2 linked regions of the Aquitalea magnusonii genome follow. The protein of the gene in region 1 interacts with the protein of each later gene in a pairwise test. Links are inferred from orthologs where the notes say so. Each region holds a gene or a part of one and is shown in the gene's direction. Other genes may lie near its edges.

Region 1 (3,640 bases):
AGCCAGCAGGCTGGCCGGCAGTGATACGGTTAACCAAGCAAGCAATTGAAGGGGACAAGTATGAGTTCGATCATTGACGTAGTAGCCCGCGAGATTCTCGACTCCCGTGGTAATCCGACTGTTGAAGCCGATGTACTGCTGGAATCCGGCGTGATGGGCCGCGCAGCCGTACCGAGCGGTGCCTCCACCGGCGAGAAGGAAGCACTGGAACTGCGTGACGGCGACAAGAGCCGCTACCTGGGCAAGGGCGTGCTGAAGGCTGTTGAAAACATCAATACCGAAATCTGCGAAGCCATCATCGGCCTCGACGCCGCAGACCAGGCCTTCATCGACAAGACCCTGATCGAGCTGGACGGCACCGAAACCAAGTCCCGCCTGGGTGCCAATGCCATGCTGGCCGTTTCCATGGCTGTCGCCCGCGCCGCTGCGGAAGACGCCGGCCTGCCGCTGTACCGCTACCTGGGTGGTGCCGGCCCGATGGCCCTGCCGCTGCCGATGATGAACGTGATCAACGGTGGTGCGCACGCCAACAACACCCTGGACATCCAGGAATTCATGATCATGCCGGTTGGCGCACAAACCTTCCGCGAAGCCCTGCGCTGTGGTGCCGAAGTATTCCACAACCTGAAAAAACTGTGTGACAGCAAGGGTTACGCCACCACCGTGGGTGATGAAGGCGGCTTTGCCCCCAACCTAGCCAGCCACGAAGATGCCATCAAGCTGATTCTGGAAGCCATTGACGCTGCCGGTTACGTACCAGGCCAGGACGTGATGCTGGCACTGGACTGCGCCTCTTCCGAGTTCTACAAGGATGGCAAGTACCACCTGACCGCTGAAGGCCTGCAACTGACTTCCGAACAGTTTGCCGACTACCTGGAAACCCTGGTCAACAACTACCCGATCATCTCCATCGAAGATGGCATGAGCGAGCACGACTGGGAAGGCTGGAAGATCCTGACCGACCGTCTGGGCAAGCGCATCCAACTGGTAGGCGATGATGTATTTGTCACCAACCCGAAAATCCTGGCCAAGGGCATCGAAGCCGGCATCTGCAATTCGCTGCTGGTGAAGGTCAACCAGATCGGCACCCTGTCGGAAACCCTGAAAGCAGTTGACCTGGCCAAGCGCTCCGGCTATACCAGCGTCATGAGCCACCGTTCCGGCGAAACCGAAGACAGCACCATCGCCGATCTGGCCGTTGCCACCAACTGCATGCAGATCAAGACCGGTTCCCTGTCCCGCTCCGACCGCATGGCCAAGTACAACCAGCTGCTGCGTATCGAAGAAGAACTGGGTGATGCAGCCTGGTTCCCGGGCCGTGCCGCCTTCTACCACCTGAAGTAAGCTCACCATGCGCTGGCTGACCCTGACTCTGGTAACCCTGCTGATCGCCTTGCAATGGCCCTTGTGGTTTGGCAAGGGGAGCTGGCTCAGGGTCTGGCAGCTGGACAAGCAATTGCAGGAACAGCGGGCTGTCACGCAAAAGCTGATAGCCCGCAATGCGGCCCTGGATGCAGAAGTACGTGATCTGAAGCAAGGAACTGACGCAATTGAAGAGAGAGCGCGTAACGAACTTGGTATGATCCGCAACGGCGAGGTATTTTTTCAATTACTGGATCCGGCTACCGCGACAAAACATTGACTAAGCCAGTCCAAAACTTCGCCCTCCTGAACTAAGAATAACTATGGCTGGCTATAAAACTTCCAGGGTTTGGTCAATGACAACACAAAATCCGATAGAGGTTGCACGGGAAACGCTTAAGCAGCTCAGTCTGCGCAAGCTGCTGCCTACACCGGAAAATTTCGAGCGCGTGTACCACGAGCTCACGCAAACACCCATCGAACGAGACAACAAGCTGGGCACCCAGCTGTTACGGGCGCTGGAAACCATTCCTGCCGAATCGGCACAGAGCAAATCCTTGCTGTTGCGCCTCAAGCAGGCCACAGAAGAATCCCGCTGGGAACAACTCCCCCAGTTGGCCATCGATTTTCTCCGCTTGGCGCTCACCGAAACCAATCTGGCCCAAACCTGGGGCAGCCTGATCCAGAACCTGATCCGCAGTTGGGATTTACGCCTGCCGGATCTGCCGCAGCATCACAAACAGGCGGCACTGGAGCGGGTACTGATCAACTACGGCAATCAGCCGGAAGAGCTAAACCTCAAGCTTAGTGCGCTGGTGCGCAACTGGAATGCGCCAGCCAGCCAGCGGGAAGTGGTAGACATCACAGACAGTGCGCCACCGGCCAGCACCGGCGTTGTCGCCCCCATGGCATCCGGCCAGGATAATAGCTGGCCACTGTGGCAACGCACGCTGGCTTTTGCCCTCAAGCACGGCCTGGAACCGCGCCTGATCAGCATGCCGGACATGGTTGACTCCCTGGAGGCCCTGATCCGCGAACTGGAACAGGTCAGCGACGACGCCAGCCTCAATGTCTACATGCCCAAGCTGCGCGGCTTCATGATCAAGCTGGAACTGCAAACCCAGCAGGAAGGCCGTCTGGTATCCGGACTAACCAATCTGCTGCGCCTGTTGCTGGACAATGTGGCCGAGATCAACCGCTCGGATGACTATCTGGTAGGCCAGGTTCACTCGCTGCAGGAAGTCCTGTCACACCAGCCGCTGTCCATGCAGCAGGTTTACCAACTGGAAACCAGCCTCAAGGAAGTCATCCGCAAGCAGGGCATGCTCAAAAGCAGCCTGGATGAAGCCACCAGTTCGCTGCGCACCCTGCTGGACCGCTTCATTTCGCGCCTGGCGCAAATGACCGACAGCACCGACGACTTCCATAACAAAATCAGCAAACACAGTGAAAAACTGAAAAACACCAGTAATGTGGAAGAGCTAGGCGGCATTATTGGTGCCCTGATGGAAGATACCTCGCTGATGCAGCTGGATCTGACCCGCTCACGTGACGAACTCTTGTCGGCGCGCGAACAGGTGGTGGCTGCCGAGCAACGTATCTCCGAACTGGAAAATGCGCTGGAGGCCGCCAGTGCCAAGGTCAAGGAAGACCAGCTCACCGGGGCGTACAACCGCCGTGGGCTGGCCGAACACTTCCAACGCGAAATCAGCCGCGCCGAACGCACCAACAGCGACCTGAGCGTGGCCCTGATCGATGTCGACAATTTCAAGCAGCTTAACGACCGTTACGGCCACCTGACAGGCGATGATGCACTGAAATACCTGGTTGACGTGATCAAGCACAATCTGCGCCCGGCAGACATCGTCGCCCGTTTTGGCGGGGAAGAATTTGTCCTCCTGATGCCGGACACCCCGGTGGATGAGGCCATCGACACCGTACAGCGTCTACAGCGCGAGCTCACCCGCACCTTCTTCCTGGCCAATAACGACAGGCTGGTGATCACCTTCAGTGCCGGCATCGCCAAGTGGCACCTGGGCGAACAGGATATTGAAGTCATCGAACGCGCAGACCAGGCCATGTATCAGGCCAAGATCAGTGGCAAAAACCGTGTGGTTTCCGCAGAAGCACAACGCATGATCTGAAGATGCAAGCCTGCTAACAAAAAACCGGGGTATTCCCCGGTTTTTTCATGCCTCGCCGCCCTTGCTCATGCCCTTGCCCGCCTCTGCACGCTGTCGGCGCACCGCCTTGGGGTCGGCCTGTAGCGGCCGGTAGA
Region 2 (3,590 bases), 1.4 Mb from region 1 along the record:
GCGCGGTGCGCGTGTCGGGCAAGGTGGAGCCGCTGTTTGTCGAACAGATTGCCGACATGCCGCGCACCATCATGGACATCGCCCGCGATGGCGATGTGGTGATCACCATGGGTGCCGGTTCCATCGGTGCGGTGCCGGGCAAACTGGTGGCCGGCAAGCTGTAAGCGCCAGGCGAATTTTGGCGGGAGGGGACAGGCCCTCCCAGTAAGGAAGAGAAATGAAGCAGTACGGCAAAGTGGCAGTGATGATGGGTGGCAGCTCCGCCGAGCGTGAAATCTCGCTGATGAGCGGTAACGGCGTATTGAATGCCTTGCGTTCGCGCGGCGTGGACGCCCATGCCTTCGACCCGGCGGAAAAGCCGCTGGCAGCGCTGAAAGAAGAAGGCTTCGAGCGCGTGTTCATCATCCTGCACGGCCCGTTTGGCGAAGACGGCACCTTGCAAGGCGCACTGGAAACCCTGGGCATTCCGTATACCGGCTGTGGGGTGATGGCTTCGGCCATCTGCATGGATAAATGGCGTACCAAGCTGTTGTGGCGCGGTGCCGGCCTGCCGATTCCCGACTTCGAACTGCTGGACGAGAACAGCGATTTTGCCGCGGTGGAAGCACGGCTGGGCCTGCCCTTGTTTGTGAAGCCGGCGACCGAAGGCTCCAGCATTGGCGTGACCAAGGTCAAGCAGCCGGGTGAACTGAAAGCAGCGTTTGAAGAAGCCCGCAAGTACGACCCGCTGGTGCTGGCCGAGCGTTTTGTCGGCGGTGGCGAATACACCTGTGCCGTGATTGATGGCCAGGCCTATCCCACCATCAAGATTGAACCGGCCACCGAGTATTACGACTACCAGGCCAAGTATTTCCGTGACGACACGGTATACCGCTGCCCGTCCGGCCTGAGCGCAGAAGTGGAACAGCGCGCCCGCGCACTATGCCTGCAAGCCTTCCAGGTATTGGGTGGCCAGGGCTGGGGCCGGGTGGATTTCCTGATGGATGAAGAGGGCGGCATCTATTTGCTGGAAGTGAATACCAATCCGGGCATGACCAGTCACAGCCTGGTGCCGATGGCGGCGCGCGCCCAAGGCATCAGCTATGAGGATCTCTGTCTGAACGTGCTGGATATGGTGCATGTGGGATAACCATCAGCTGCTCAAAGGCCTGGCCAATTTCCTGCTGGGTGCCTCGCTGCTGATGTTGTTGTACGCAGGTGGATTCTGGGTGACGCATGCACCGGTGTTTCCGGTGAAGAAAATCCAGATCCAGGGACAGATGAAAAGAGTGACGCCGGAACAGCTGCGCTTCATTGCCGAACATGAGCTGACCGGAACTTTCTTCACGCTGGACATCGACAAGACGCGGGCGGCATTCGGCAAGCTGCCCTGGGTGCGGGATGCCCAGGTGCGCCGGCGTTGGCCGGATGCGCTGGAAATTGCAGTGGAAGAACACGTGGCGCTGGCGCGCTGGGGCGAAAACGGGCTGGTGGACAGCCACGGCGACCGCTTTGATGCCGCCAGCGACCAGCAACTGCCGGTGTTTCATGGCCCGGCAGGGGCGGAAAAAGACATGACAGCCATGCTGGCGCGTTTGCGCCAGGGCCTGAAACCGACGGGACTGGCGCCCAAGGACATCTGGCTGTCGCCACGTCGGGCCTGGCAGGTAGGGCTGGACAACGACCTCAAGCTGGATCTGGGGCGTGGCGACGTGGAATTGCGGGTGGAGCGATTCGCCCTGTACTGGAAAGACAAGCTGGCAGCGCTGCCGTACCACATCGATTACGTGGACATGCGCTACCCCAATGGATTTGCCGTGCGGATGCCTGATTACAAGGCGCCGCCGGCACAAGTGAAAAAGTAATACCTAGCTGGAGCGACAGGTGAGCAAACCTAAGGAAAGCAAGAACATGCTGGTCGGCCTGGACATTGGTACGTCCAAGATCGTGGCGATTGTCGCGGAGGTCCTGGATGACGGCCAGCTCAACATCATCGGCATGGGCCAGACCCCGTCACGTGGTCTGAAGCGCGGCATGGTGGTGAATATCGAATCCACCGTGCAAGCCATCCAGCGCGCACTGGAGGAGGCCGAACTGATGGCCGACTGCAAGATTCACGAGGTGTTTGCCGGCATTGCTGGCAGTCACATCAAGAGCATCAACTCGCACGGCATGGTGGCCATCAAGGACCGTGAAGTCACCCAGATGGATATCGACCGCGTGATTGAAACCGCGCGTGCCGTCACCATCCCGCCGGACCATCAGGTGCTGCACATCCTCACCCAGGAATACAGCATTGACGGCCAGGAAGGCGTGCGCGAACCGCTGGGCATGAGCGGCGTGCGTCTGGAAGCCAAGGTACACATCGTCAGCGGCGCGGTGTCTGCTGCGCAAAACGTCACCAAATGCGTGCGTCGTTGCGGGCTGGAAGTATCCGACCTGGTGCTGCAACCGATGGCCTCGGCCATTGCCGTGCTGTCGGAGGACGAAAAAGACCTGGGCGTGTGCCTGATCGACATCGGTGGCGGCACCACCGACATCGCCGTGTATGCCAATGGCGCCATCCGTCATACCGCGGTGATTCCGATTGCCGGTGATCAGATCACCAACGACATCGCCATGGCGCTGCGCACCCCCACCAAGGAAGCGGAAGACATCAAGATCCAGCACGCGGTGGCGCTGGTCACCATGGCCGATCCAGGCCAGATGATCGAAGTACCGGGCGTGGGCGAGCGCGGGCCGCGTCAGATGTCGCGCGCCACGCTGGCCGAAGTGGTGGAGCCTCGGGTGGAAGAACTGTTCCAGCTGGTACAGCAGGAACTGCGCCGCAGCGGCTTCGAGGACCTGCTGTCCTCCGGCATCGTGCTGACCGGCGGTGCCAGCCTGATGCCGGGCATGGTGGAACTGGCAGAAGAAGTGTTCCACATGCCGGTGCGCGTGGGCGTGCCCAAGTATGTAGGCGGCCTGGCCGAGGTGGTGAAGACGCCACGTTTCTCGACCGGTGTCGGCCTGTTGTTGTACGGCAAGGACCAGATCCAGACCCATAGCGGACCCAAAGTGGAAAGCGCGGGTGTGGGCCAGTTGTTTGGCCGCATGAAGGCCTGGTTCGCCGGTAATTTCTAAGCAATGGCGGCCAGGTGGCCGCTGCTGTGTTTTTTGTTTTTCGGGCAGCAGTAAATAGTGGAATGCAAGCTCATCTTAAACTTGAGGAGAGGCAAATGAGCGGAATGGTTTTTGAAGTAATGCAAGAGACCGCCAACGCGGCTGTGATCAAAGTGATCGGTGTAGGTGGCGGCGGTTGCAATGCCATCGACAACATGATCAGCAGCCATGTGCATGGTGTCGAATTCATCTGCGCCAATACCGACGCGCAATCCCTGCAGCGCAACAAGTCGCCGCAGAAGCTGCAACTGGGCAACAACCTGACCCGTGGTCTGGGCGCCGGTGCCAACCCGGAAGTGGGCCGCAGCGCCGCACTGGAAGACCGCGAACGCATTGCCGACGCGCTGCGTGGTGCCAATATGGTATTCGTGACTGCCGGCATGGGCGGTGGTACCGGTACCGGTGCTGCCCCGGTGGTGGCTGAAGTGGCCAAGGAACTGGGCATCCTG

The links.
Region 2: the proteins of ftsB (region 1) and DLM_RS21095 interact in binary tests that used the Escherichia coli proteins (3 or more experiments, as listed by UniProt). The link is inferred for Aquitalea magnusonii from one-to-one orthologs.

What each region holds. Positions count from the first base shown.
Region 1 is NZ_AP018823.1:3,086,149-3,089,788, forward strand. The notes cover bases 1-2,996. They hold ftsB (cell division protein FtsB), read left to right. Parts: upstream 1-1,351; coding sequence 1,352-1,642; downstream 1,643-2,996. Other genes in these bases: eno (phosphopyruvate hydratase), read left to right, coding at 61-1,344; DLM_RS14700 (GGDEF domain-containing protein), read left to right, coding at 1,719-2,996. Outside these bases: more of DLM_RS14700, read left to right, coding at 2,997-3,506; DLM_RS14705 (RnfH family protein), read right to left, coding at 3,552-3,640. UniProt on the Escherichia coli protein: Essential cell division protein. May link together the upstream cell division proteins, which are predominantly cytoplasmic, with the downstream cell division proteins, which are predominantly periplasmic.
Region 2 is NZ_AP018823.1:4,497,063-4,500,652, forward strand. The notes cover bases 1-2,981. They hold DLM_RS21095 (cell division protein FtsQ/DivIB), read left to right. Parts: upstream 1-1,118; coding sequence 1,119-1,844; downstream 1,845-2,981. Other genes in these bases: murC (UDP-N-acetylmuramate--L-alanine ligase), read left to right, coding at 1-164; DLM_RS21090 (D-alanine--D-alanine ligase), read left to right, coding at 218-1,129; ftsA (cell division protein FtsA), read left to right, coding at 1,891-2,981. Also shown: more of ftsA, read left to right, coding at 2,982-3,102; cell division protein FtsZ, read left to right, coding at 3,198-3,590. UniProt on the Escherichia coli protein: Essential cell division protein. May link together the upstream cell division proteins, which are predominantly cytoplasmic, with the downstream cell division proteins, which are predominantly periplasmic. May control correct divisome assembly.